DNA from 2 places in the Oceanobacillus sp. FSL K6-0127 genome. Region 2 is predicted to be linked to the other one. Evidence: a T-box and tRNA genes for the amino acid it is inferred to sense, from the RefSeq annotation. Region 2 holds a T-box; the other holds one or more tRNA genes.
The links. The T-box of region 2 lies ahead of leuS (leucine--tRNA ligase). A T-box ahead of a tRNA ligase gene usually reads a tRNA of that ligase, here a tRNA-Leu.
Positions count from the first base shown of each region.

Region 1: it has a tRNA-Leu gene. The T-box ahead of leuS (leucine--tRNA ligase) is inferred to sense a tRNA for this amino acid. The anticodon was not compared.

Region 1 is NZ_CP150287.1:629,007-644,308, reverse strand. It holds gene radA (DNA repair protein RadA) at 1-874, opposite strand, end outside; gene clpC (ATP-dependent protease ATP-binding subunit ClpC) at 1,223-3,652, opposite strand; gene MHH64_RS03060 (protein arginine kinase) at 3,666-4,730, opposite strand; gene MHH64_RS03055 (UvrB/UvrC motif-containing protein) at 4,727-5,275, opposite strand; gene MHH64_RS03050 (CtsR family transcriptional regulator) at 5,332-5,799, opposite strand; gene MHH64_RS03045 (MgtC/SapB family protein) at 5,990-6,691, opposite strand; rRNA gene rrf (5S ribosomal RNA) at 7,408-7,523, opposite strand; rRNA gene MHH64_RS03035 (23S ribosomal RNA) at 7,642-10,560, opposite strand; rRNA gene MHH64_RS03030 (16S ribosomal RNA) at 10,864-12,425, opposite strand; tRNA gene MHH64_RS03025 (tRNA-Ala) at 12,654-12,729, opposite strand; tRNA gene MHH64_RS03020 (tRNA-Pro) at 12,742-12,818, opposite strand; tRNA gene MHH64_RS03015 (tRNA-Arg) at 12,822-12,898, opposite strand; tRNA gene MHH64_RS03010 (tRNA-Leu) at 12,902-12,990, opposite strand; tRNA gene MHH64_RS03005 (tRNA-Gly) at 12,998-13,072, opposite strand; tRNA gene MHH64_RS03000 (tRNA-Leu) at 13,095-13,179, opposite strand; tRNA gene MHH64_RS02995 (tRNA-Lys) at 13,183-13,258, opposite strand; tRNA gene MHH64_RS02990 (tRNA-Thr) at 13,308-13,383, opposite strand; tRNA gene MHH64_RS02985 (tRNA-Val) at 13,387-13,462, opposite strand; rRNA gene rrf (5S ribosomal RNA) at 13,474-13,589, opposite strand; rRNA gene MHH64_RS02975 (23S ribosomal RNA) at 13,708-15,302, opposite strand, start outside.
Region 2 is NZ_CP150287.1:2,203,181-2,218,482, reverse strand. It holds gene MHH64_RS11155 (NAD(P)/FAD-dependent oxidoreductase) at 1-941, shown strand, start outside; gene MHH64_RS11150 (hypothetical protein) at 1,008-1,214, shown strand; gene MHH64_RS11145 (dicarboxylate/amino acid:cation symporter) at 1,474-2,661, shown strand; rRNA gene rrf (5S ribosomal RNA) at 2,905-3,020, opposite strand; rRNA gene MHH64_RS11135 (23S ribosomal RNA) at 3,086-6,004, opposite strand; rRNA gene MHH64_RS11130 (16S ribosomal RNA) at 6,228-7,789, opposite strand; gene MHH64_RS11125 (rhodanese-like domain-containing protein) at 8,185-8,493, opposite strand; gene MHH64_RS11120 (hypothetical protein) at 8,680-9,417, shown strand; gene leuS (leucine--tRNA ligase) at 9,485-11,899, opposite strand; T-box leader at 12,112-12,331, opposite strand; gene MHH64_RS11110 (class I SAM-dependent methyltransferase) at 12,485-13,066, shown strand; gene MHH64_RS11105 (hypothetical protein) at 13,237-13,503, opposite strand; gene MHH64_RS11100 (GNAT family protein) at 13,540-14,100, opposite strand; gene MHH64_RS11095 (AAA family ATPase) at 14,121-14,882, opposite strand; gene MHH64_RS11090 (hypothetical protein) at 14,969-15,302, opposite strand, start outside.

The sequences.
Region 1 (15,302 bases), 1.6 Mb from region 2:
AGCCTGCTGATCCTTCTGAACGCTCTTCTAGAAAAATCTCCGAAGGGTTCATTACTTCTCGAAGGCCTTCTTCTTTCATCTCAAAAATACCCATTTCATTCGTACTTCCAAAGCGATTCTTCACACCTCGTAATATTCGATACGTATGATGCCTTTCTCCTTCAAAATACAATACGGCATCAACCATATGCTCGAGCAGTCTTGGACCAGCTATCGCCCCTTCTTTCGTCACGTGACCAACTATAAATATCGGAATGCCGTTTGATTTTGCGACCTTCATTAAATCAACAGTACATTCTCGTACTTGTGAAACACTACCAGGAGCACTCGTTACATCTTCCTTAAAAATCGTTTGAATGGAGTCAATTACGACAAATGAGGGGCGAATCTCCTCAATTTGTTTTTGAATATCAAACAAATTCGTTTCAGAAAGGACATATAGCAGATCCTCTTTTACTCCTAGTCGATCAGCACGCAGCTTTGTTTGGCGGATCGATTCCTCACCAGAAACGTACAGAACTGGCAATTGCTTCCCTGCAAGCTGTGAAGAGATTTGTAATAACAAGGTAGATTTGCCAATCCCAGGATCACCACCAATTAAAACAAGCGATCCGAGAACAATACCGCCACCAAGCACACGATTGAATTCCTTCATCGTTGTGGTGATACGCGGTTCTTTCTGTGACTCGATCGAAGTAATCCTTTCTGGCTTACTAACGACATGTGTACCACTTACTTGTTTTCCTCTGACAGTGGTTGCTTCAACTTCTTCCACCATCGTATTCCAATTATTACACCCAGGACATTTGCCCATCCATTTCGCAGATTCATATCCACAATCTTGACAAACATACTTCGTTTTTCGCTTAGCCAAATCACTATCCCCTTCTCTTACTATTGTAAAACATTTTTGGCTCAAATAGGTTACAGCTTCCTATCAATTTATGAAACATATTTCCTTATTTATGCCACAACTGGGTCGTTTAGTACCCTTTCCACTAGAATTGGGTGTTTAAAGTAGGGTAAAGAGGGTTTAGAACACCCCTCAATATGGAAGGAAAAGCTAGAAGATACTGCTCTTCTAGCTTTTTACTTTCTCTTGAATTTATAAAAATTGAATTACCTGGATACCTTTAGTTACCATAACAACGTAAACAGGTCCATATTACGGTGCGCAGTTTTTACCTCACTAACCGGCATTCGCGCTTTTATGCTTTCCTCATTACGAGAGAACGATGAAATCTCCTTTATTATTTAAACCGATTTTTACCTCTTGCCCTTTATCAATTGTTTCTTTCAGCAACTCTTCAGATAGAAGGTCTTCGATATTTTTCTGAATCGATCTGCGCAATGGACGGGCACCGTATTCCGGATCGAACCCTTCATTTGCAACCTTTTCTACCGCTTTATCAGTCAATGATAAATGAATATCTTGATCCTTCAGGCGACGTTGCAATTGTTCGAGCATAAGTGTCACAATATCCTTCATATGCTTCTTCTCTAATGAATGGAATACAATCGTCTCATCAATTCGGTTTAAAAATTCAGGACGAAATGCTTTTTTCAATTCTTCCATTACTTTTGACTTCATATCGCTATATTCTTTTCCTTCATCAGCAATATTAAAGCCAACATATTTATTCCGTTTTAGCTCACTTGCTCCAACGTTGGATGTCATAATAATTACCGTATTACGGAAGTCAACAAGTCTTCCTTTGGAATCTGTTAAACGACCATCCTCAAGCACTTGTAATAAAATATTAAATACTTCAGGGTGTGCTTTTTCAACTTCATCTAAAAGCACGACAGAGTATGGCTTACGTCGCACCTTTTCTGTTAGCTGACCACCTTCCTCATAACCAACATATCCTGGAGGGGATCCAACTAGACGAGACGTCGCATGCCTTTCCATGTATTCAGACATGTCTATACGAATCATCGCATCTTCATCTGCAAACATCACTTCCGCTAAAGCTCGAGCAAGTTCTGTTTTACCAACACCTGTAGGTCCTAGGAAAATAAAGGAGCCAATTGGTCGCTTCGGATCTTTTAAGCCCGCACGCGCTCGGCGAATAGCCTTCGAAATCGCATTTACTGCCTCTCCTTGGCCAATCACACGATTATGCAAGATCTCTTCCATGTTTAAGAGACGCTCACTCTCATCCTTCGTTAGCTTCGCTACAGGTACTCCCGTCCAGATCGATACAACACTTGCAATATCTTCAACAGTAACCTCTGAATCGGTTTGTCCTTGCTTTTCTTTCCATTCATTTTTCGTTTTTTCGAGTTGTTCACGATAACGTTGTTCTGAATCACGTAAAGATGCTGCCTTTTCAAATTCTTGGCTTTGTACAGCAGCGTCTTTTTCTTTTCGTACTTCTTCAAGCTTCTGCTCAAGTTCTTTCAAGTTCGGTGGAACAGTATAAGAGCTCAGGCGTACTTTAGAGCCTGCTTCGTCAATTAAATCAATTGCCTTATCTGGAAGGAACCGATCCGTAATATAACGATCAGAAAGTGTTGCTGCTGCTTCAATTGCTTCATCCGTTATCGTTACACGGTGATGTGCTTCATAGCGATCGCGTAATCCGTGCAGAATCTGGATGGTTTCATCCAATGTTGGTTCATCGACTTGAATCGGTTGGAATCTTCGTTCTAATGCAGCATCTTTTTCAATGTATTTACGATATTCATCAAGTGTTGTTGCACCGATACACTGTAATTCGCCTCGAGCTAGGGATGGCTTTAAAATGTTTGATGCATCAATTGCACCTTCTGCTCCACCAGCGCCAATTAATGTATGAAGTTCATCAATAAATAAAATGATATTTCCAGCTTGGCGGATTTCCTCCATCACCTTTTTCAAACGATCCTCAAATTCACCACGATATTTCGTACCTGCAACAACTGTACCCATATCTAATGTCATCACGCGCTTATCACGAAGGGTTTCTGGAACCTCGTTATCAATAATTTGCTGCGCCAAACCTTCAGCTACAGCCGTTTTACCGACACCTGGCTCACCAATTAATACCGGATTATTTTTCGTACGACGGCTCAACACTTGAATAACCCGTTCGATTTCCTTCGCACGCCCGATTACAGGATCAATTTTACCCTCTTTTGCGCTAACGGTTAAGTCTCGTGCCAACGAATCTAATGTAGGTGTACTTGCACTCGATTGTTGTCCAGAACGCCCTTGTCTTCCCGCCTGTGATTCATTGCTTCCTAATAGCTGTAACACTTGCTGTCTTGCTTTATTTAAGCTCACACCGAGGTTATTCAATACGCGTGCAGCAACACCTTCACCTTCGCGGATAAGCCCAAGTAAAATATGCTCTGTACCTACGTAAGAGTGGCCTAGCTTTCTTGCCTCATCCTGTGATAACTCAACGACCTTCTTTGCACGTGGGGTATAGTGAATCGATTGCATCGGCTGCTTATCGACACCGATTAATTTTTCTACCTCTTCTTGAATTTTCGAGACTTCAAGGCCTAGGGACTGCAGTGCTTTTGCCGCAATTCCTTCACCTTCACGGACAAGTCCTAATAAAATATGTTCTGTGCCAATATTCTTATGGCCAAGTCGTACTGCTTCTTCTTGTGATAATGCTAATACTTTTTGTGCTCTTTCTGTAAATCGTCCAAACATCATCTGGATTTCCCTCCTAGTTTTCCAATTTTAATCGTTCGCGTATGAGCGATGCACGCAATACATCACGTTCACCTGCATTTAAAGTTCTATTCGCATATTGTTGAAGAAAACCCGGTTGTGTAAGAACCATCAATTCATTTAGTATATTTCCTGATGTATTTTCTATAATACCTAAGTCTATGCCCAATCGCACGTTAGAAATACATTTTGCAGCTTCTTTTGATTCAATTTTCCGGCTATACTGCAGTACACCGTAGGAACGAAAGATACGATCCTCGAGTTCTATACCTGATCGCTTCATAATATAATTTCGTGCGACTCGTTCATGATCGATTAACTGATTCACAACACTCTCTAAGTCCTCTACAATATCTTCCTCAGACTTTCCAAGCGTAATTTGGTTGGATATTTGGAAAATGTTACCAAGCGCTTCACTGCCCTCTCCATAAATCCCTCTAACAACAAGGCCAAGCTGACTGATCGCTGGAATCATTCGATTAATTTGCTTTGTCATCGATAAGGCGGGAAGATGCATCATAACAGATGCTCGCATTCCTGTTCCTACATTTGTTGGACAGCTAGTTAAATAACCTTTTGTTTCATCGTATGCATAATTTACCTTCTCTTCAATCCAATCATCGAAATCAAAAGCTTCTTCCAATGCCTTTTTTAACTGTAAACCAGGGAAATAAAGCTGAATACGAATATGATCTTCTTCATTTATCATGACTGAAACTTGCTCATTTTGTGAAATCATAACAGCAGCATGCTCATCGTGCTTTACTAAATGAGGACTAATTAAATGCTTTTCAACAAGCACGCTTTTTTCTACAGGTGTCAAATCTTTAATTGAGACAAATTCTAAATTCTTATAGTTTTGGAAGGTTTGATGTTCATATTCCTTCTTAAAAAAACTACGAATATCATCCAATTTCTCCTGTTCAGCAAGGATTGGATACGTAACATTTGCAAAGTTCCGTGCTAAGCGAATTCTACTACTCATCACAATATCATTATCAGGCCCTTGTTCGTGCATCCAGGGGCTAAGTGCTTCTTTGATAAAATGCTCTAAGCTCAAGATTCATCACCTGCTTCCGGCTCTTTATCCCCTTTTTCCAATGCTTTTATTTTATCCCGAACTTTTGCAGCTTCTTCAAAAGCTTCTGCTTCAATTAATTGTTGCAACTCTTCTCGATAGCTTTTCAGTTGTTTTTTTAATTGTAAGCCACTTCCAGCACGTTTTGGTATTTTGCCAAAATGCTTCGTATTGCCGGAATGTACTCTACGAAAAATTGGCTCTAGCTTGGAAGCAAAAGACTCATAGCAATGGGCACAGCCAAACTTACCAACTTGCTTAAACTTTGAAAATGTCATTCCACATTTCGAGCATTGCAATTCTTTTACCTGGTTTAATTGATTATCACTCATGCTCGTCATCTTTATCGTGTCAAAATTAAATAAACCAGTTAGTAAATCATGAAGAGAATAGCCTTCCTCTGGATAAGTGATATACCCCTTTTTCTTAGCACATGTCTCACACATACTTACTTTAGTTTCTTGTCCATTAATTACCTGTTTTACATGAAGTGTAGCTGGCCGTTCATGACATTCCTGACATTCCAATATCTATTCCCCCTTTACATACAACCTCTTTACAAAATCATCTGTAAAATACTGCTTTACTCACCTGCATACTTTAAGGTCAAAAGCATTTTTGATAGTATACGAGCACGTAATTCATCTCGTAATGGAAGTTTAAAAGCTAATGTCGTACGATCCATTGCACTAAGCATAATCTTTGCCTCGCGCTTTGTAATGATGGCTTCTTCTAATAAACGTTCTAAAACATCAATAGACGATCGCTGGGAAATAGAGCCATCAATCATCTGGATAATTTCATCAATAAGTTCGGACTTATCCTGATGCTTAATTCGCATGATACGAATATAACCTCCACCACCCCGCTTACTTTCTACTATATACCCTTTTTCTACAGTAAAACGCGTATTAATTACATAATTTATTTGCGAGGGAACACACTGAAATTGATCTGCAATTTCACTTCGCTTAATTTCAATTGCATTCTGCCCCTTCGCCTGTAGAACCTTTTTCAGATACTGTTCAATTACATCCGAAATATTGCTCATCTGCCCTACACCTTTCTGTATGAATTATCCAGCACGTTGTCTTTTGACTTTGACTATCTTTGACTATAGTTTCATTATACGCCAAAATGAAGGAGATGCAAACAACTTATGTATATATCTTAGACAAAATTAACAAAAACGAAACCAAAAACCTTCCACAAATTATCTGTGGAAGGTTTTTGAAATGGCATTATTTCGTTAATTCGGAGATGTTTTTTACTCCCTGAAATCGGGAGATCTCTTCAAAAATGGTAATCAGACTCTGTTTATCTTTCCGACCCATTTTTATATAGAATTTCCTTAAGCTGCTTTCTTGCCTTATAATCTCGATATTTGTTATAGAAAATTGCTGTTTTTCGATTACCTCTACTACTTGATTGATTTGAATCGTTTCATCAACAACCAATTCAATAAACGTGGTAGTCCTTGACCTAGGAAATATTCTTTCAATATGATTGAGGAAAATCAGACTGATTAATATAATAAGCGTTGTGAAAATAGCAACACTATACATACCTGATCCTACAACAAGGCCAATTCCAGCTACAGCCCAGATAGAAGCTGCTGTTGTCAGCCCACGGACTGTTCCACCATAAACAATAATCGTTCCTGCTCCAAGGAATCCAATTCCACTAATAACATAAGAGGGGATACGCGCAGGATCAAATCGAATATTATCATTTACTTCATTAAATGTACTAAACCCAAATAGGGACAAAATCATCATTAAACAAGCACCTACACCAACAAGAATATGCGTGCGGAACCCAGCAGAGTGATTATTAATCTCCCGTTCAAAACCAATTAAACCAGATAATACTAATGCAACAAGCAATCTTGTAATAATTAATAAAAAGTCTTCCCCTAATAGCTGATCTGCCCATGATTGCAAAGTTTATCCCCCCTTTAAGAATTACTATCTGTTTCTATATATAAATCGTTTCATCACGACTTTCTAATCTTATATAAGAATTTTTTATGGAAATACCCTTCTCGAGTTTATTCCTTGTTAAAAAGATTGTTAAACCTTTTATTAACTATATGAAAACAATTCATAATGATGAAAGAGATTTTCTGGATAAAATTAAAACAGTAAAACGACTTGCTTTTTCCAAACTTGTATAAGATTTGACACGCTCCTTGAAAAGCTCAAACTTTACCGGATTTTAACTTAGCAAAGATAAAATAAGTTGTTTTATGTCGAAAAAAACTAAATAAGAGATTTTAAATGGTATTTCTACAGCATCCTATATATTTCTACACGCAGAACTCCAGTATTATCTCTAGCCACCAGGTCTTCAATATATTCACCGTAACTACAATGATCTCTTACAATAAAATCGAATTATTTTATAGGTTTCTAAATCCATTATTCCGGATTCAAGAAACCGCCTTATAGTATCCATCAAGTTCCTACTTTGTGAGTTGCTTCTATTGATATCTATAGAAGATAAAAATAAACGATGATATTGCACTTATTCATTTCAATATCATCGTTATCTATATACATCCTTACATTTTTATTGAAAAAGCTAGCAAGCCATAATTTATTATAGATATACAAAAAGAGTTAAAATACATTATCTGTATTTTAACTCTTTTTCATCTGCCTGGCGACGTCCTACTCTTGCAGGGGCAAAGCCCCAACTACCATCGGCGCTGAAGAGCTTAACTTCTGTGTTCGGCATGGGAACAGGTGTGGCCTCTTCGCTATTGCTACCAGACAATCCTCAAAAACAAGGACAAGTTTTATTATATGCATTTCTGAATAAAAATGCAAGGTTTTTTTGAATTTATACCTTAAAAACTAAATAAGAGAAAACAAGACATCAAATAAAGAATTTAGTTAAGTCCTCGATCGATTAGTATCCGTAAGCTCCACGTGTCACCACGCTTCCACACCGAACCTATCAACCTCATCGTCTCTGAGGGATCTTACTCACTCGAAGTGATGGGAAGTCTCATCTTGAGGGGGGCTTCATGCTTAGATGCTTTCAGCACTTATCCTTTCCACACGTAGCTACCCAGCGATGCTCCTGGCGGAACAACTGGTACACCAGCGGTGTGTCCATCCCGGTCCTCTCGTACTAAGGACAGCTCCTCTCAAACTTCCAACGCCCACGACGGATAGGGACCGAACTGTCTCACGACGTTCTGAACCCAGCTCGCGTACCGCTTTAATGGGCGAACAGCCCAACCCTTGGGACCGACTACAGCCCCAGGATGCGATGAGCCGACATCGAGGTGCCAAACCTCCCCGTCGATGTGAACTCTTGGGGGAGATAAGCCTGTTATCCCCGGGGTAGCTTTTATCCGTTGAGCGATGGCCCTTCCATGCGGAACCACCGGATCACTAAGCCCGACTTTCGTCCCTGCTCGACTTGTAGGTCTCGCAGTCAAGCTCCCTTGTGCCTTTACACTCTACGAATGATTTCCAACCATTCTGAGGGAACCTTTGGGCGCCTCCGTTACCTTTTGGGAGGCGACCGCCCCAGTCAAACTGCCCGCCTGACACTGTCTCCGAACCGGATCACGGTCCTGGGTTAGAATGTCCATACAGCCAGGGTGGTATCCCACGGATGCCTCCACCGAAGCTAGCGCTCCGGTTTCCAAGGCTCCCACCTATCCTGTACAAGCTGCACAGACATTCAATATCAGGCTACAGTAAAGCTCCACGGGGTCTTTCCGTCCTGTCGCGGGTAATGCGCATCTTCACGCATAGTATAATTTCACCGGGTCTCTCGTTGAGACAGTGCCCAAGTCGTTGCACCTTTCGTGCGGGTCGGAACTTACCCGACAAGGAATTTCGCTACCTTAGGACCGTTATAGTTACGGCCGCCGTTTACTGGGGCTTCGGTTCAAAGCTTCGCCTTGCGGCTAACATTTCCCCTTAACCTTCCAGCACCGGGCAGGTGTCAGCCCCTATACTTCGCCTTTCGGCTTCGCAGAGACCTGTGTTTTTGCTAAACAGTCGCTTGGGCCTATTCACTGCGGCTCCATGTAAATGAAGCACCCCTTCTCCCGAAGTTACGGGGTCATTTTGCCGAGTTCCTTAACGAGAGTTCTCCCGCTCACCTTAGGATTCTCTCCTCGCCTACCTGTGTCGGTTTGCGGTACGGGCACCTATGATCTAACTAGAGGCTTTTCTTGGCAGTGTGAAATCCGGAACTTCGGTACTAAATTTCCCTCCCCATCACAGCTTGAAATTGCCAGACGGATTTGCCTATCTGACTTTCTCACTGCTTGGGCGCACATATCCATCAGTGCGCATTCCTTATCCTACTGCGTCCCCCCATCGCTCAAACAATCATGAGGTGGTACAGGAATATCTACCTGTTGTCCATCGCCTACGCCTTTCGGCCTCGGCTTAGGTCCCGACTAACCCTGAGAGGACGAGCCTTCCTCAGGAAACCTTAGGCATTCGGTGAAAGAGATTCTCACTCTTTTTTCGCTACTCATACCGGCATTCTCACTTCTAAGCGCTCCACCAGTCCTCACGGTCTGACTTCACAGCACTTAGAACGCTCTCCTACCATTGTTCGTAAGAACAATCCGCAGCTTCGGTGATACGTTTAGCCCCGGTACATTTTCGGCGCAGAGTCACTCGACCAGTGAGCTATTACGCACTCTTTAAATGATGGCTGCTTCTAAGCCAACATCCTGGTTGTCTGGGCAACTCCACATCCTTTTCCACTTAACGTATACTTTGGGACCTTAGCTGGCGGTCTGGGCTGTTTCCCTTTCGACTATGAACCTTATCACCCATAGTCTGACTCCCAAGTAAAAGTAACTGGCATTCGGAGTTTGACTGAATTCGGTAACCCGGTGAGGGCCCCTAGTCCAATCAGTGCTCTACCTCCAGTACTCTATTTCTTGAGGCTAGCCCTAAAGCTATTTCGGAGAGAACCAGCTATCTCCGTGTTCGATTGGCATTTCACCCCTACCCACACCTCATCCCCGCATTTTTCAACATACGTGGGTTCGGGCCTCCAGTCAGTGTTACCTGACCTTCACCCTGGACATGGGTAGATCACACGGTTTCGGGTCTACGACCGCATACTCATTCGCCCTATTCAGACTCGCTTTCGCTGCGGCTCCGTGTCTTCCACTTAACCTTGCATACGATCGTAACTCGCCGGTCCATTCTACAAAAGGTACGCCGTTACCCATTAACGGGCTTCGACTACTTGTAGGCACACGGTTTCAGGTTCTATTTCACTCCCCTTCCGGGGTGCTTTTCACCTTTCCCTCACGGTACTGGTTCACTATCGGTCACTAGAGAGTATTTAGCCTTGGGAGATGGTCCTCCCGGATTCCGACGGAATTCCACGTGTTCCGCCGTACTCAGGATACACTCCGGAGGGAATTCTTTTTCAACTACAGGGCTGTTACCTTCTGTGGCTGACCTTTCCAGGTCGATTCATTTAAAGAATTCCTTGGTAACTCCGAGTGGAGTGTCCTACAACCCCAGAAAGCAAGCTTTCTGGTTTGGGCTCTTTCCGTTTCGCTCGCCGCTACTCAGGAAATCGATTTTTCTTTCTCTTCCTCCGGGTACTGAGATGTTTCAGTTCCCCGGGTCTACCTCATGCACCCTATGTATTCAGATGCATGTACTGTTCCATTACGAACAGTGGGTTCCCCCATTCGGAAATCCCCGGATCAAAGTTTACTTACAACTCCCCGAGGCATATCGGTGTTAGTCCCGTCCTTCATCGGCTTCTAGTGCCAAGGCATCCACCGTGCGCCCTTATTCACTTAACTAAGTTACAGTAAATAAGCGTACTAATTTATTAGCCTTGCTTTTATTTAATCCAGCTTCAGCTCCTAGTAACTACCGTCATAAGCAATTGACATTCCAAACGCTAAAAACCAAGCGTTTTCCAGTCTCTTGCTTATGCGTCCGTTTCTGAACAGTCGCTTCAGCCTTTTACATTAATATTGATGTCGTTGTTACTCTTATTTAGTTTTCAAGGTACAAATAGAGAGATTTACTCTCTCAAAACTGAACCAAACAACACAGTATGTCCTTCCTACCCGAAGGTAGGGTTCCGTAATAATCCTTAGAAAGGAGGTGATCCAGCCGCACCTTCCGATACGGCTACCTTGTTACGACTTCACCCCAATCATTAGTCCCACCTTCGGCGGCTGGCTCCAAAAGGTTACCTCACCGACTTCGGGTGTTACCAACTCTCGTGGTGTGACGGGCGGTGTGTACAAGGCCCGGGAACGTATTCACCGCGGCATGCTGATCCGCGATTACTAGCGATTCCGGCTTCATGTAGGCGAGTTGCAGCCTACAATCCGAACTGAGAATGGTTTTATGGGATTGGCTTGACCTCGCGGGTTCGCTTCCCTTTGTTCCATCCATTGTAGCACGTGTGTAGCCCAGGTCATAAGGGGCATGATGATTTGACGTCATCCCCACCTTCCTCCGGTTTGTCACCGGCAGTCACCTTAGAGTGCCCAACTGAATGCTGGCAACTAAGATCAAGGGTTGCGCTCGTTGCGGGACTTAACCCAACATCTCACGACACGAGCTGACGACAACCATGCACCACCTGTCACTCTGTCCCCGAAGGGAAAACTCTATCTCTAGAGGTATCAGAGGATGTCAAGACCTGGTAAGGTTCTTCGCGTTGCTTCGAATTAAACCACATGCTCCACCGCTTGTGCGGGCCCCCGTCAATTCTTTTGAGTTTCAGCCTTGCGGCCGTACTCCCCAGGCGGAGTGCTTAATGCGTTAACTTCAGCACTAAGGGGCGGAAACCCCCTAACACCTAGCACTCATCGTTTACGGCGTGGACTACCAGGGTATCTAATCCTGTTCGCTACCCACGCTTTCGCTCCTCAGCGTCAGTTACAGACCAGAGAGTCGCCTTCGCCACTGGTGTTCCTCCACATCTCTACGCATTTCACCGCTACACGTGGAATTCCACTCTCCTCTTCTGTACTCAAGTCCTCCAGTTTCCAATGACCCTCCACGGTTAAGCCGTGGGCTTTCACATCAGACTTAAAAGACCGCCTGCGAGCGCTTTACGCCCAATAATTCCGGACAACGCTTGCCACCTACGTATTACCGCGGCTGCTGGCACGTAGTTAGCCGTGGCTTTCTGGTTAGGTACCGTCAAGGTTGGGTCAGTTACTACCCAACTTGTTCTTCCCTAACAACAGAGTTTTACGATCCGAAAACCTTCATCACTCACGCGGCGTTGCTCCGTCAGACTTTCGTCCATTGCGGAAGATTCCCTACTGCTGCCTCCCGTAGGAGTCTGGGCCGTGTCTCAGTCCCAGTGTGGCCGATCACCCTCTCAGGTCGGCTACGCATCGTCGCCTTGGTGAGCCGTTACCTCACCAACTAGCTAATGCGCCGCGGGCCCATCTGTAAGTGACAGCCGAAACCGTCTTTTATCTTCTCACCATGAGATGAAAAGTGTTATCCGGTATTAGCTCACGTTTCCGCGAGTTATCCCGATCTTACAGGCAGGTTGCCCACGTGTTACTCACCCGTCCGCCGCTCATTCCATAAACATTACCCCGAAGGGTTCTGTTTATTTCCTGCGCTCGACTTGCATGTATTAGGCACGCCGCCAGCGTTCGTCCTGAGCCAAGATCAAACTCTCCATAAAAGTTTGTAATACTTAGCTTTTGTAGAAGCTGACTTCTACTTGTTTTAAAAAGAAAAACGAGTTTCCTTTTTCTTGACATACTGGTTGTTTTGTTCAGTTTTCAAAGAGCAAATTTATTGTCTTTTTTAAAAGCGACTTTACTAATATATCATATATATCACTATATTGTCAACAATCTTTTAAAAGTTTTTAAAAGATTATTTTGTAGTAAAAATCAAACTTTTAAATTGGTGGAGCCTAGCGGGATCGAACCGCTGACCTCCTGCGTGCAAGGCAGGCGCTCTCCCAGCTGAGCTAAGGCCCCGTATAAATAAAATGGTCGGGAAGACAGGATTCGAACCTGCGACCCCTTGGTCCCAAACCAAGTGCTCTACCAAGCTGAGCTACTTCCCGTTATGGCGCGCCCGAGAGGAGTCGAACCCCTAACCTCTTGATCCGTAGTCAAACGCTCTATCCAATTGAGCTACGGGCGCATATGGTGCCGAGGACCGGAATCGAACCGGTACGGTAGTCACCTACCGCAGGATTTTAAGTCCTGTGCGTCTGCCAGTTCCGCCACCCCGGCAAGGGTTTGGAGCGGAAGACGGGATTCGAACCCGCGACCCCCACCTTGGCAAGGTGGTGTTCTACCACTGAACTACTTCCGCGCTTGGCAATGTTTAAATTAAATGGTGCGGGTGAAGGGACTTGAACCCCCACGTCCGAAGACACTAGATCCTAAGTCTAGCGCGTCTGCCAATTCCGCCACACCCGCAAATGGTGAGCCATGAAGGATTCGAACCTTCGACCCTTTGATTAAAAGTCAAATGCTCTACCGACTGAGCTAATGGCTCAAAAATATATATTACATATTATTGATAATTATTATTCACTTGTGAAAAGTGGTGCCGGCCAGAGGACTTGAACCCCCAACCTACTGATTACAAGTCAGTTGCTCTACCAATTGAGCTAGGCCGGCAAATGGTGGAGGATGCAGGGCTCGAACCTGCGACCCCCTGCTTGTAAGGCAGGTGCTCTCCCAGCTGAGCTAATCCTCCGATTTATATCTGCCTGGCGACGTCCTACTCTTGCAGGGGCAAAGCCCCAACTACCATCGGCGCTGAAGAGCTTAACTTCTGTGTTCGGCATGGGAACAGGTGTGGCCTCTTCGCTATTGCTACCAGACAATCCTCAAAAACAAGGACAAGTTTTATTATATGCATTTCTGAATAAAAATGCAAGGTTTTTTTGAATTTATACCTTAAAAACTAAATAAGAGAAAACAAGACATCAAATAAAGAATTTAGTTAAGTCCTCGATCGATTAGTATCCGTAAGCTCCACGTGTCACCACGCTTCCACACCGAACCTATCAACCTCATCGTCTCTGAGGGATCTTACTCACTCGAAGTGATGGGAAGTCTCATCTTGAGGGGGGCTTCATGCTTAGATGCTTTCAGCACTTATCCTTTCCACACGTAGCTACCCAGCGATGCTCCTGGCGGAACAACTGGTACACCAGCGGTGTGTCCATCCCGGTCCTCTCGTACTAAGGACAGCTCCTCTCAAACTTCCAACGCCCACGACGGATAGGGACCGAACTGTCTCACGACGTTCTGAACCCAGCTCGCGTACCGCTTTAATGGGCGAACAGCCCAACCCTTGGGACCGACTACAGCCCCAGGATGCGATGAGCCGACATCGAGGTGCCAAACCTCCCCGTCGATGTGAACTCTTGGGGGAGATAAGCCTGTTATCCCCGGGGTAGCTTTTATCCGTTGAGCGATGGCCCTTCCATGCGGAACCACCGGATCACTAAGCCCGACTTTCGTCCCTGCTCGACTTGTAGGTCTCGCAGTCAAGCTCCCTTGTGCCTTTACACTCTACGAATGATTTCCAACCATTCTGAGGGAACCTTTGGGCGCCTCCGTTACCTTTTGGGAGGCGACCGCCCCAGTCAAACTGCCCGCCTGACACTGTCTCCGAACCGGATCACGGTCCTGGGTTAGAATGTCCATACAGCCAGGGTGGTATCCCACGGATGCCTCCACCGAAGCTAGCGCTCCGGTTTCCAAGGCTCCCACCTATCCTGTACAAGCTGCACAGACATTCAATATCAGGCTACAGTAAAGCTCCACGGGGTCTTTCCGTCCTGTCGCGGGTAATGCGCATCTTCACGCATAGTATAATTTCACCGGGTCTCTCGTTGAGACAGTGCCCAAGTCGTTGCACCTTTCGTGCGGGTCGGAACTTACCCGACAAGGAATTTCGCTACCTTAGGACCGTTATAGTTACGGCCGCCGTTTACTGGGGCTTCGGTTCAAAGCTTCGCCTTGCGGCTAACATTTCCCCTTAACCTTCCAGCACCGGGCAGGTGTCAGCCCCTATACTTCGCCTTTCGGCTTCGCAGAGACCTGTGTTTTTGCTAAACAGTCGCTTGGGCCTATTCACTGCGGCTCCATGTAAATGAAGCACCCCTTCTCCCGAAGTTACGGGGTCATTTTGCCGAGTTCCTTAACGAGAGTTCTCCCGCTCACCTTAGGATTCTCTCCTCGCCTACCTGTGTCGGTTTGCGGTACGGGCACCTATGATCTAACTAGAGGCTTTTCTTGGCAGTGTGAAATCCGGAACTTCGGTACTAAATTTCCCTCCCCATCACAGCTTGAAATTGCCAGACGGATTTGCCTATCTGACTTTCTCACTGCTTGGGCGCACATATCCATCAGTGCGCATTCCTTATCCTACTGCGTCCCCCCATCGCTCAAACAATCATGAGGTGGTACAGGAATATCTACCTGTTGTCCATCGCCTACGCCTTTCGGCCTCGGCTTAGGTCCCGACTAACCCTGAGAGGACGAGCCTTCCTCAGGAAACCTTAGGCATTCGGTGAAAGAGATTC
Region 2 (15,302 bases):
TTGTTAATGCCCTTATCGATAAATTAAATGATTTACATGTATCAATAAACATGAACACGAAAGTCAAAGCTGTACACTATGATAACACGACACACACGGTTATCTTAGAAGATGGAGAAAAAATAAACACCAAAACGATTGTTATTGCAGCCGGCGGAAAAGCTGTCCCTCACACCGGATCTACAGGTGATGGCTATGCTTGGGCGAAGAAGGCGGGACATACGATTACAGAGCTTTACCCTACAGAGGTTGCACTGACATCAAAAGAGCCTTTCATCCAAAACAAAAGCCTGCAAGGTCTTTCCTTACGCAACGTTGCTTTATCTGTTTTAAACAAAAAAGGTAAGCCTATTATCACGCATCAAATGGACATGCTCTTCACCCATTTTGGTGTATCTGGACCCGCGGTATTACGTTGCTCTCAATTTGTAGTTAAAGAATTAATGAAGGGAAATAAACAAGTTCCCGTTTTATTGGATGCTTTACCTGATAAAGACGAAGATAAATTGGTACAACATCTTTTAGAAACAATGGAATTAAGTCCTAAAAAATCATTCAGAAATGTGATAAAAGGAATTGTACCCGAACGTTTATTAAACTACATCCTTATACAAAACAATGTTACAGATGAGCAAAAGTGTGCGAATGTGTCAAAAGAAACGGTTCGCTCGATCGTGCACACAATTAAAAACTTTCACTTCTATGTGCATGGTTCGTTGCCGCTTGAGAAAGCCTTTGTAACAGGTGGCGGTGTTACCATTAAGGAAATTGTACCGAATACGATGCAATCTAAATTAATGCATGGGCTTTATTTTTGCGGGGAAATATTGGATATTCACGGCTATACCGGTGGTTACAATATCACCTCAGCACTTGTAACAGGTAGGCTTGCCGGAATGAATGCAGCCACTGAAGCGTCTTATATGGTATATGATTCCTAGGATTTTTTTGCTCGCTTCGGTCAACCTAAGATTGTCTGATACTTTTACAGAAAGGGTTGATGATACATGCAAAAGAACGGTGCTTGGTTACCACTTCTTGCTTCCGTCGGCGTTGGGGCAGCTACCTATTATACCATGACAAGAAATAATCAAAACCTTGGTCAAGTTGCTCAAAAATTCTTACCATTCATGTCTGGCGGAATGGGTGGTAATAACAGCAATAGTGGAAATAATAGCAGTAGTGGAAGCATGGGTCCCTTTGGGATGAGCTAATCAGATAAAGCCTTCTGTAGCAATAATTTCCAGCATGAAATGTCATGAATTATTCTCTGATATTTCGCTTGGAAAATGCAATTCACGATGCAGTAAGAAAGTATCCTACTACTTACTTAGCTGCAAAAAAAGCGTGCCATTTTGGTACGCTTTTAAAATTGTAGTTTAATTGCGAATTATCCCACTTTTTATATAGTATGGTCTTCACTGTATCAGTTAGTGTATACTAAAAAAATATATATCTTTAGGGGGAACAAAAATGAAACGATTTGGTTTACTCGCACGAATTATTACTGCCATTATTTTAGGTATTGCCATTGGTTCCTTCAGTAATGATTGGCTTATACAATTCTTTGCAACATTTAATGGGCTCTTTGGTAACTTTCTGAGCTTCATTATCCCACTTATTATCCTTGGTTTCATCACACCGGGAATTGGAGAAGTTGGACGTGGTGCAGGAAAATTGTTAAGTGTTACTGCCGGCCTTGCGTATACTTCAACAATCATTGCCGGAATCATTGCTTTCTTTACTGCTAAAAGTCTTTATCCCACAATGCTAAGTGGTCAGTCTCTTCAAGCATTTACAGATCCTACTGCTGGATTAAGTGAAGCATTCTTTGTAATTGATATGGCTCCACCAATGGAGGTTGTAACAGCATTATTGCTTTCATTTGTTATCGGTATTGGAATTGCAGCGGTTAGAAGTAATACATTACTAAATATAGCGAATGACTTTCGTGATATCGTCCAACTTGTTATCGAAAAGGTAATTATTCCGTTACTTCCTTTCCATATCTTTGGTATTTTCGCCAATATGACGCATGCAGGACAAGTTGCAACGATTCTAAGTGTTTTTGCAAAAGTGTTTGTTATGATTATCGTACTTCATATTTTATATTTAGTCGTTCAATATACTGTTGCTGGTTCATTAAGTAAACAAAATCCATTCATTATGCTAAAAAAGATGACTCCTGCCTATTTTACTGCATTGGGAACACAATCATCAGCAGCAACGATTCCGGTAACATTAGAACGAACGAAAACCATAAAGGCTCGAAAAAATATCGCAGATTTTACCGTACCATTATTAGCAAATATTCATCTATCTGGAAGTACAATTACATTGATGAGCTGTTCACTTGCTGTTTTATTTTTACAAGGAGAAGCAGTCTCATTTATCTCAATTTTACCATTCCTACTTATGTTAGGTGTTACAATGGTAGCTGCCCCAGGAGTTCCAGGTGGAGCGGTTATGGCCGCAATTGGATTATTAGAGGTTATGCTGCACTTTAATCCTACAATGGTATCTTTAATGATTGCACTATACTTAGCACAGGATAGTTTCGGAACAGCATGTAATGTAACTGGTGACGGAGCTATTACTGTCATCACTGATTCGATAAGCACTAAATTTAATATTACAGAAGCTGATAAATCAGAAGCTTAACAACTAAAGAAAAAGCGCCCTTAGCAACTGTAGAGTAGGAAGCCTATCTTCAATACTGCACTTTTAAGACGTAGCTAATTAGGTACTATGGCAATCAAATTTCATAGTAACATAAACAATATAAAGGGATGCCCTCATCACATATGAGACACATCCCTTTTTATTGCTCAACGAAAACAATGTACTTCGTATATAATTGTAAAAAGGAGTTACGAATTATTTTCGTAACTCCTTTTTACATGTGCCTGGCGGCGTCCTACTCTTGCAGGGGCAAAGCCCCAACTACCATCGGCGCTGAAGAACTTAACTTCTGTGTTCGGCAAGGGAACAGGTGTGACCTCTTCGCTATTGCTACCAGACCTATTTTTTTTAGGTTTATACCTTAAAAACTAAATAAGAGAAAACAAGACATCAAATAAAGAATTTAGTTAAGTCCTCGATCGATTAGTATCCGTAAGCTCCACGTGTCACCACGCTTCCACACCGAACCTATCAACCTCATCGTCTCTGAGGGATCTTACTCACTCGAAGTGATGGGAAGTCTCATCTTGAGGGGGGCTTCATGCTTAGATGCTTTCAGCACTTATCCTTTCCACACGTAGCTACCCAGCGATGCTCCTGGCGGAACAACTGGTACACCAGCGGTGTGTCCATCCCGGTCCTCTCGTACTAAGGACAGCTCCTCTCAAACTTCCAACGCCCACGACGGATAGGGACCGAACTGTCTCACGACGTTCTGAACCCAGCTCGCGTACCGCTTTAATGGGCGAACAGCCCAACCCTTGGGACCGACTACAGCCCCAGGATGCGATGAGCCGACATCGAGGTGCCAAACCTCCCCGTCGATGTGAACTCTTGGGGGAGATAAGCCTGTTATCCCCGGGGTAGCTTTTATCCGTTGAGCGATGGCCCTTCCATGCGGAACCACCGGATCACTAAGCCCGACTTTCGTCCCTGCTCGACTTGTAGGTCTCGCAGTCAAGCTCCCTTGTGCCTTTACACTCTACGAATGATTTCCAACCATTCTGAGGGAACCTTTGGGCGCCTCCGTTACCTTTTGGGAGGCGACCGCCCCAGTCAAACTGCCCGCCTGACACTGTCTCCGAACCGGATCACGGTCCTGGGTTAGAATGTCCATACAGCCAGGGTGGTATCCCACGGATGCCTCCACCGAAGCTAGCGCTCCGGTTTCCAAGGCTCCCACCTATCCTGTACAAGCTGCACAGACATTCAATATCAGGCTACAGTAAAGCTCCACGGGGTCTTTCCGTCCTGTCGCGGGTAATGCGCATCTTCACGCATAGTATAATTTCACCGGGTCTCTCGTTGAGACAGTGCCCAAGTCGTTGCACCTTTCGTGCGGGTCGGAACTTACCCGACAAGGAATTTCGCTACCTTAGGACCGTTATAGTTACGGCCGCCGTTTACTGGGGCTTCGGTTCAAAGCTTCGCCTTGCGGCTAACATTTCCCCTTAACCTTCCAGCACCGGGCAGGTGTCAGCCCCTATACTTCGCCTTTCGGCTTCGCAGAGACCTGTGTTTTTGCTAAACAGTCGCTTGGGCCTATTCACTGCGGCTCCATGTAAATGAAGCACCCCTTCTCCCGAAGTTACGGGGTCATTTTGCCGAGTTCCTTAACGAGAGTTCTCCCGCTCACCTTAGGATTCTCTCCTCGCCTACCTGTGTCGGTTTGCGGTACGGGCACCTATGATCTAACTAGAGGCTTTTCTTGGCAGTGTGAAATCCGGAACTTCGGTACTAAATTTCCCTCCCCATCACAGCTTGAAATTGCCAGACGGATTTGCCTATCTGACTTTCTCACTGCTTGGGCGCACATATCCATCAGTGCGCATTCCTTATCCTACTGCGTCCCCCCATCGCTCAAACAATCATGAGGTGGTACAGGAATATCTACCTGTTGTCCATCGCCTACGCCTTTCGGCCTCGGCTTAGGTCCCGACTAACCCTGAGAGGACGAGCCTTCCTCAGGAAACCTTAGGCATTCGGTGAAAGAGATTCTCACTCTTTTTTCGCTACTCATACCGGCATTCTCACTTCTAAGCGCTCCACCAGTCCTCACGGTCTGACTTCACAGCACTTAGAACGCTCTCCTACCATTGTTCGTAAGAACAATCCGCAGCTTCGGTGATACGTTTAGCCCCGGTACATTTTCGGCGCAGAGTCACTCGACCAGTGAGCTATTACGCACTCTTTAAATGATGGCTGCTTCTAAGCCAACATCCTGGTTGTCTGGGCAACTCCACATCCTTTTCCACTTAACGTATACTTTGGGACCTTAGCTGGCGGTCTGGGCTGTTTCCCTTTCGACTATGAACCTTATCACCCATAGTCTGACTCCCAAGTAAAAGTAACTGGCATTCGGAGTTTGACTGAATTCGGTAACCCGGTGAGGGCCCCTAGTCCAATCAGTGCTCTACCTCCAGTACTCTATTTCTTGAGGCTAGCCCTAAAGCTATTTCGGAGAGAACCAGCTATCTCCGTGTTCGATTGGCATTTCACCCCTACCCACACCTCATCCCCGCATTTTTCAACATACGTGGGTTCGGGCCTCCAGTCAGTGTTACCTGACCTTCACCCTGGACATGGGTAGATCACACGGTTTCGGGTCTACGACCGCATACTCATTCGCCCTATTCAGACTCGCTTTCGCTGCGGCTCCGTGTCTTCCACTTAACCTTGCATACGATCGTAACTCGCCGGTCCATTCTACAAAAGGTACGCCGTTACCCATTAACGGGCTTCGACTACTTGTAGGCACACGGTTTCAGGTTCTATTTCACTCCCCTTCCGGGGTGCTTTTCACCTTTCCCTCACGGTACTGGTTCACTATCGGTCACTAGAGAGTATTTAGCCTTGGGAGATGGTCCTCCCGGATTCCGACGGAATTCCACGTGTTCCGCCGTACTCAGGATACACTCCGGAGGGAATTCTTTTTCAACTACAGGGCTGTTACCTTCTGTGGCTGACCTTTCCAGGTCGATTCATTTAAAGAATTCCTTGGTAACTCCGAGTGGAGTGTCCTACAACCCCAGAAAGCAAGCTTTCTGGTTTGGGCTCTTTCCGTTTCGCTCGCCGCTACTCAGGAAATCGATTTTTCTTTCTCTTCCTCCGGGTACTGAGATGTTTCAGTTCCCCGGGTCTACCTCATGCACCCTATGTATTCAGATGCATGTACTGTTCCATTACGAACAGTGGGTTCCCCCATTCGGAAATCCCCGGATCAAAGTTTACTTACAACTCCCCGAGGCATATCGGTGTTAGTCCCGTCCTTCATCGGCTTCTAGTGCCAAGGCATCCACCGTGCGCCCTTATTCACTTAACTAAGTTACAGTAAATAAGCGTACTAATTTATTAGCCTTGCTTTTATTTAATTCAGCTTCAGCTCCTGAGAACAGTCGCTTCAGCCTTTTACATTAATATTGATGTCGTTGTTACTCTTATTTAGTTTTCAAGGTACAAATAGAGAGATTTACTCTCTCAAAACTGAACCAAACAACACAGTATGCCCTTCCTACCCGAAGGTAGGGTTCCGTAATAATCCTTAGAAAGGAGGTGATCCAGCCGCACCTTCCGATACGGCTACCTTGTTACGACTTCACCCCAATCATTAGTCCCACCTTCGGCGGCTGGCTCCAAAAGGTTACCTCACCGACTTCGGGTGTTACCAACTCTCGTGGTGTGACGGGCGGTGTGTACAAGGCCCGGGAACGTATTCACCGCGGCATGCTGATCCGCGATTACTAGCGATTCCGGCTTCATGTAGGCGAGTTGCAGCCTACAATCCGAACTGAGAATGGTTTTATGGGATTGGCTTGACCTCGCGGGTTCGCTTCCCTTTGTTCCATCCATTGTAGCACGTGTGTAGCCCAGGTCATAAGGGGCATGATGATTTGACGTCATCCCCACCTTCCTCCGGTTTGTCACCGGCAGTCACCTTAGAGTGCCCAACTGAATGCTGGCAACTAAGATCAAGGGTTGCGCTCGTTGCGGGACTTAACCCAACATCTCACGACACGAGCTGACGACAACCATGCACCACCTGTCACTCTGTCCCCGAAGGGAAAACTCTATCTCTAGAGGTATCAGAGGATGTCAAGACCTGGTAAGGTTCTTCGCGTTGCTTCGAATTAAACCACATGCTCCACCGCTTGTGCGGGCCCCCGTCAATTCTTTTGAGTTTCAGCCTTGCGGCCGTACTCCCCAGGCGGAGTGCTTAATGCGTTAACTTCAGCACTAAGGGGCGGAAACCCCCTAACACCTAGCACTCATCGTTTACGGCGTGGACTACCAGGGTATCTAATCCTGTTCGCTACCCACGCTTTCGCTCCTCAGCGTCAGTTACAGACCAGAGAGTCGCCTTCGCCACTGGTGTTCCTCCACATCTCTACGCATTTCACCGCTACACGTGGAATTCCACTCTCCTCTTCTGTACTCAAGTCCTCCAGTTTCCAATGACCCTCCACGGTTAAGCCGTGGGCTTTCACATCAGACTTAAAAGACCGCCTGCGAGCGCTTTACGCCCAATAATTCCGGACAACGCTTGCCACCTACGTATTACCGCGGCTGCTGGCACGTAGTTAGCCGTGGCTTTCTGGTTAGGTACCGTCAAGGTTGGGTCAGTTACTACCCAACTTGTTCTTCCCTAACAACAGAGTTTTACGATCCGAAAACCTTCATCACTCACGCGGCGTTGCTCCGTCAGACTTTCGTCCATTGCGGAAGATTCCCTACTGCTGCCTCCCGTAGGAGTCTGGGCCGTGTCTCAGTCCCAGTGTGGCCGATCACCCTCTCAGGTCGGCTACGCATCGTCGCCTTGGTGAGCCGTTACCTCACCAACTAGCTAATGCGCCGCGGGCCCATCTGTAAGTGACAGCCGAAACCGTCTTTTATCTTCTCACCATGAGATGAAAAGTGTTATCCGGTATTAGCTCACGTTTCCGCGAGTTATCCCGATCTTACAGGCAGGTTGCCCACGTGTTACTCACCCGTCCGCCGCTCATTCCATAAACATCACCCCGAAGGGTTCCGTTTATTTCCTGCGCTCGACTTGCATGTATTAGGCACGCCGCCAGCGTTCGTCCTGAGCCAAGATCAAACTCTCCATAAAAGTTTGTAATACTTAGCTTTTGTAGAAGCTGACTTCTACTTGTTTTAAAAAGAAAAACGAGTTTCCTTTTTCTTGACATACTGGTTGTTTTGTTCAGTTTTCAAAGAGCAAATTTGTTAACTTATAATTACAATACCACACTAGTAATCAACAATAAATCTGAAAAACAAATCATTTTCGACTTTTCCTAACTAGTGGATGTTTATTATAGCATTTCTCATAAATACTTGTCAACATTTATTTTTAATTTGTCGAGTTCATTTTGAAGCTGAAAACTTATTTCATTTGCTTCTCTTCTTGACAGCAAAATTTATACTACACCCCTTAAGTTCAAAATGCAATACCTAAATAAAAAGAAGTTATTTTCAGAATTACTGAAAATAACTTCTTCTCTATTAATCGACGATTACTTCGCCTTCCCACTCCAACATGCCGCCTTTCATATTGGAAACCTTAAAACCTTGTTCATCCATATATTTGGACGCATTCATACTTCTTGCTCCTGATCGACATACAAGTATATACGATTTATTTTTATCTAAGTCAGCTACTGCTTCCGGAATATTTCCTAATGGAATATGCTTGGCTGTTTCAATTATTCCTTGAGCAACTTCTTCATCTTCTCTTACATCAATGATTATAATATCTTCCTCGTTCATCAGCTTTTCAACTTCTTTAGGTGCTACTTCATTTATTTCTGGCATATTGTCATCCCCTTTATTGTATTCAATTTCAATTTTACGTATTTCACGCATAGGATGCAACCACAATGCGCAACCTACAAGAACTAACAAAGCAGGAAGTAATTCATTTTATTTGCAAAGGTGAAGTTACATTCAATTCACCTTACATATACCACATTATTATTTCAAATAAAGGAAGTGATGAACGTGAAATATTTTTTTCTAATATTGATGATTGCATTTCCAACAATTACATTTGCTGCAGAAACAGCACCAGATAGTATCTTAATTGAAACATACCAAGCTGATGTAACAGGAGATGGAGAAAACAATACAATAGAATTGAAAGGAAAGCTTTTTGCTCCAGACGCACAATATTATCAAGATATTTGGGCTGAGATTCGATCTTCTGATAAAGAAGAGTGGAAAATCAATTATGGTGGTGGTTACGAACCAAAGCTTCAATTCATTGATCTGGATCATGACGGAATAAAGGATATCTTCTATCAAAGTCCGACTGGTGGGAGTGGCGGTTTATACACTTCTTTCTTACACACATTGGCAAATCAGAAGTTAAAAGAAATCCCTTTACCAGAACAGCGCTATGTTAGTGGTAAATTTGAAGAGAATTTTCAAGTAATTATTGAAATTATCCCTAATGGCAAGCCAATTGTGATGGATGTTAAAGACCGTGCAGAGGATTATATACGTCTTGGAATTTATAATAAAAAAGGCAACCTTTTAAAACCTACTTCATTAATGATTGATCCAATTGCTTTTTATGAACCAATATCGATTAGTGAAAGCAAAGGGTATGGTCTAAAAAGCTATCAACAAATTAGCGGTGCCTACCACGCAGATCGTCTTGGCACAATTGAAACATTATGGTATTTCGAAAATGGCGAGTGGATTATTTTACAAACGAATTGGGTTGAATCCAGTTAAATGGACGTGACACTTCATAAAAAAAGATCTCCTCTTTAAATATAGAAGGAGATCTTTTTGGTTTCATTTAGTTCGCTACTACGTTTACTAATTTTCCTGGCACGACGATTACTTTTCGAATTGTTTTTCCTTCGATCCATTTTTGCAATCCTTCATCTGCTAATGCTAATTTTTCCAAGTCTTCTTTCGAAATATCTTTCGGCACACTTAATTTCGAACGAACTTTGCCCATGACTTGAAGAACTACTTCTACTTCATCTTCCACTAATTTCGATGCATCGAAGACCGGCCATTCTTCGTAGGTAATCGTATTTGAGTGGCCAAGTTGTTCCCAAAGCTCTTCAGCAATATGTGGGGCAACTGGAGAAAGCATCTTCACAAACCCTTCCACAAATGCTTTTGGAATTTGATCTGCTTTGTAGCCTTCATTAATAAATACCATCATTTGCGATATCCCGGTATTAAAATGCAGATTTTCAAAGTCATCTGTTACCTTTTTCACCGTTTCATGGTAGACCTTATCTAAAGCTGTATTTTCTGCTTCCACAATTTTCTCAGAAAGGGTACCATCATCGTTCATGAACAATCTCCATGTACGATCAAGGAACCTTCTAGCACCGTCTAATCCATTTGTTGACCATGCGACAGACGCATCCAATGGCCCCATAAACATTTCATAAAGACGTAATGTATCTGCACCATGAGATGTTACAATATCATCCGGGTTTACAACATTACCTTTGGATTTACTCATTTTTTCGTTACCTTCGCCAAGAATCATCCCTTGGTTAAATAACTTTTGGAATGGTTCTTTTGTTGATACGACTCCAATGTCATATAAGAACTTATGCCAGAAACGTGCGTATAGTAGATGAAGCACGGCATGCTCTGCTCCACCGATATAAATATCGATTGGCAACCATTCTTCCAGTGCAGCTGGATCTGCTAGCTGTTCGGTATTTTTCGGGTCAATGTATCGTAAGAAATACCAGCAGCTTCCCGCCCATTGCGGCATGGTGTTTGTTTCACGGCGCCCATTCATTCCGGTTTTCGGATCAACAACATTTACCCAATCACTGTTATTAGCAAGTGGAGATTCCCCTGTACCAGATGGTTTAATCTCTGACATCACTGGTAGTTCCAATGGAAGTTCTTCTTCTGGAACAGTTGTCATTGTACCATCTTCCCAATGAATGATCGGAATTGGCTCACCCCAATAACGCTGTCTCGCAAAGAGCCAATCGCGCAGGCGATACGTAATTTTCTTCTCGCCTTTTCCTTCAGCGACAAGCCATTCAATCATTTTGGAGATCGCCTCTTCTTTTCCAAGCCCATCTAAGAATCCTGAATTGATATGTTCTCCATCACCAGTAAATGCTTCTTTTGTTATATCTCCACCTGAAACTACTTCCACAATTGGCAATTCAAATTTTGTTGCAAATTCATAGTCCCGCTCATCGTGTGCTGGAACCGCCATTATTGCACCAGTTCCATATGACATTAATACGTAGTCTGCAATCCAGATTGGCATTTTTTCATTATTCACAGGGTTAACTGCATATGCACCAGTAAATACACCTGTTTTATCTTTTGCTAAATCAGTACGCTCCAAATCGGATTTCGTTTGGACTTCGTTCAAGTAAGCATCTACGGCAGCTTTTTGTTCTGCACTTGTTATTTTTTCGATAAACGGATGTTCTGGGGCAAGCACTGCATACGTTGCACCAAATAATGTATCTGGACGTGTTGTAAATACAGTAAATTCTTCTTCATGTCCATCAATTGCAAATGTTACTTCTGCGCCCTCTGAGCGGCCAATCCAGTTACGTTGCATTTCTTTTAAGCTGTCTGGCCAATCTAATTCATCTAAATCTTCCAACAAGCGATCAGCATATGCAGTAATTTTCAGCATCCACTGCTTCATTGGTTTACGTACGACCGGATGTCCACCGCGTTCACTTTTTCCATCAATTACTTCTTCATTCGCCAAAACTGTACCTAATGCCGGACACCAGTTCACCGCAACCTCATCGATATAAGCGAGCCCTTTTTCATAAAGCTTTGTGAAAATCCACTGTGTCCATTTATAATAATTCGGATCTGTTGTATCGATTTCACGATCCCAATCATACGAAAAACCAAGTTCTTGTATTTGGCGTTTAAATGTCGCAATATTTTTTGCTGTAAATTCAGCTGGGCTATTCCCTGTATCAATTGCATATTGTTCTGCCGGAAGCCCAAATGCATCCCATCCCATCGGGTGCATTACTTCATAGCCTTGCATTCGTTTCATACGCGATAGAATATCCGTTGCCGTATAGCCCTCGGGATGTCCTACATGCAGCCCTACTCCTGAGGGATATGGAAACATATCAAGTGCATAGAACTTCTCTTTTTCAGAAAAGGTTTCCGTTTTAAACGTTTTATTTTCAAGCCAGTGTTTTTGCCATTTTTTTTCAATTTGCTGATGGTTAAAGCTCATCTAATTTTCCTTCCTTTCGCTGTACAACGCTTGTATTTTCCATTAGTAAACTTGGCATTCGTTAAAGGGATTCTTACGAAAGCGTTCTTTGCTTTTTTAGAAGCCCTTATACTTTGGAGTGCAAGTATTTAGGCGATGCCTTAGTTGCACTTATGCAGATAAGAAAGTCTAACACTTTCTTATCTGCGAAAAAAAAAGCCACTCATCCCCAGAAAAGGGACGAGAAGCTGTATCTCCCGCGGTACCACCCAAATTAACACATATATTCGCGTTCACTTGTTATCTTTAACGTGGATAGACGGCAGGAATTACTCCTATTCATTCCTGCAACATTAAAGGTGAGTTCATAAAATCTTTCAACGGCAGTTTCCACCGAGCACTGCCTCTCTATGCCTGAAAAAAATTACTACTAATCCTTATCAAAGTCGTTAGATTATTTAACCGAATTATAATGAATCCGGTAACTATTGTCAAGGTAACCTCATTTTAAAGGTTCGCCTCAGTTTTTACTGCATTTCTTGATTGGCATTTTCGTGATAACATGAAGGAAGAGATAAATCTAATGAAAAGGAATGTGCTGCATATATGCTAAAAGGAATTCTAAATTATGCTCATTATTTATTAGAAGAAACGATACAATCGGGTGAAAAAGTAATTGACGCAACGTGCGGAAATGGAAATGATACCTTATTCTTCAGTAAGCTAGTCGGTGAAAACGGTCATGTTTATGCCTTTGATATACAGGACCAAGCAATTGCAAATACGAGAAAAGTATTAATTAACAATAATTGCTCCAATGTATCTTTAATCCACGATAGTCATGAAAGAATTCTGGATTATTTTCCAAAGGATAAAAATGAAGAAATTGCGGGTGCGATTTTCAACCTCGGTTATTTACCTAGAAGCGATAAAACAGTAATTACAACACCTGATTCAACGGTGACTGCTGTAGATGCTATTTTAAACCGTTTGAAAAAAGATGGACTTGTCGTTCTTGTTGTATACCACGGCCATGAAGGTGGCAAGGAAGAAAAAGAAGGACTATTAAAGTACCTGCTTCAACTAGATCAAAAGCAGTTTAATGTCTTACGCTATGGCTTTATTAATCAAAAAAATGACCCACCTTTTATACTTGCTATTCAAAAAAAAGTTCTTAAATTAAAATAGGTACAATGAATTGCAATGTATTATTCTCTGTTTTTTGGAAATGCCAACACGAACAGAATCATTTTTTAATAAAGGCAATTAATAACTGGAGCAGGATTCTCTTTTGAGATGACGGCTCTTTGTTTCAATACTGAGAGATTCACTTCCAAGCCCTTTTTTTAAAATCCCAATTAACTTTTTCCCTTTAGACTAGAAAAGGCATCTCTCATAAGGCTGAGCGCAAGTATCATAGCAACAAGCGCTCCTGCAAAGAATGCAATCGTATAGGATGCCATGTTTTCCGAATCAACTTGATTATTTATTTCAAAAGATAGGAATCGAACTGCAATTGCTCCATCTTCTCTTGAAGCACTAAGCAATTCCAGTCCTGTTTGTAGTGTAATAATTGCAAAGTATGTAAAAAATATCGCCAGCAACCAGCGAATGACGGTCCCCATCTTCTCTCTCCTTTTCTAGAAGTTACGTATGCCTTTTCATATTGAGTCGTTATTCCGATAATAGATTAATAAATCTGTCCAACGTCCACGCTCGTAAGTAAATTCATTTCTTGTACATTCATAAATAAAACCAGCACTTTCTGCTAATCGAATCGACGGCTCGTTATCCATATTGATATGCAGTTCGATACGATGATAGTTTAATTGTTTAAAAAATAAATGTGTGGCAGCAATAACACTTTCTTTTCCATACCCCTTCTCCCAAAACTGATTATGTATAAAATATCCCATCATAGCCCATTGGTATTTCGCCCGTAATATTGTCGATAACTCGACAGTCCCAACATTGGCTCCATCTTCTTTTCGAAAAACACCCAAAATATACATATCATCTTTTTTTGCACCTTCACGGAACCCTTGGACCCATTTACTAAACCAATCCTTTGTAAAACGAGACATGTCAATATAACCTTCATCGTATTTGGATTGCGATGGCAATCGCCGACTAAATTGCGTATACCAATTTTCATAATCCTGCTTCTGATATGGTCGAATAATTAATCGTTTTGTTTCACTCGTTAAATCTGGTGCTTTCATAGCCTCACTCCTATTCAATATCATTGAAACAGGTGATGCAGTAATCTATCTTTATCATCAAAAAATTGCTTCATCACTTTATAATGCTCTGTATCTTCTAAACGCTGTTTTTCCATACCGTCCTCCGTAAGCTGAATGATTCGTGCATCTGGATAAGCCATAAGAATCGGTGAATGTGTGGAAATGATAAATTGTGATCCTTGATTAACGAGCTCGTGGATTCTTACAAGCATTGATAATTGTCTTATTGGAGATAATGCTGCTTCTGGTTCATCAAGGATATACAAGCCTTGGCCACGGAAGCGATTCGTAAATGTTGCAAAAAAAGATTCACCATGTGATTGCTCGTGAAGAGATTTACCACCAAATGAATCGATAATTCTTGATCCACTATATGGTGACGCATCCATATCCATTTCTTCAATATTGCTCGCAACATTGTAAAAGGATTCCGCTCTAAAGAAGAAGCTATCATTAGGCAGGTATGGCCCCTTTGCGATTCTTAAAAACTGATCTAAATTTGAATGCGAGTCAAAGCTTGAGAAATTAAAATTCTTCGTTCCACCTTCTGGATTAAATCCAAGTGCAATTGCAATCCCTTCCAGCAAGGTTGATTTCCCCATTCCATTTTCTCCTATAATATAGGTTACGTTCGGGTGGAATAATAACCTTTTTAAATTTTTAATAACCGGAAGATCGAATGGAAATGTGTCGTATGAATGAATACTATCTTTATGTAATTGAATCTCTTTAATAAATTGATCCTCTTGATTTAATTTCATTTTTTCCCTCCCTATACGTATATGTAATCTAGTCACGCCATTGCATCTGGACAAGCAAATGAAAAATCTAAGACTTCCGAGTCTGCTTAATCCCAATGATTGAACAACACATGACCAACTGTTTCAGGCTGCCAATAGACTAAGTCAGCTAATTCTTCTTGAATCAATTCATTTTCGTTAAGTAAAGCACCCTTTTTACGTCCTGATCTGAGCTGAATTCGCTCATTCAATTCCGCTTTCAGCAAAATTGTATAGTAAGGTGCAAATTGCTTTGTTAATATTGGCACATCAATAAAAGTTATGTTAAAAAAATCAACCTCACTTGCAACAGCAAGATATGGATAATTCTCATTTAAGAGCAGATGCAATCGCTTATTAAAAACCTCCAGATCGACATGAAAATAATTTGTATCGATTTGC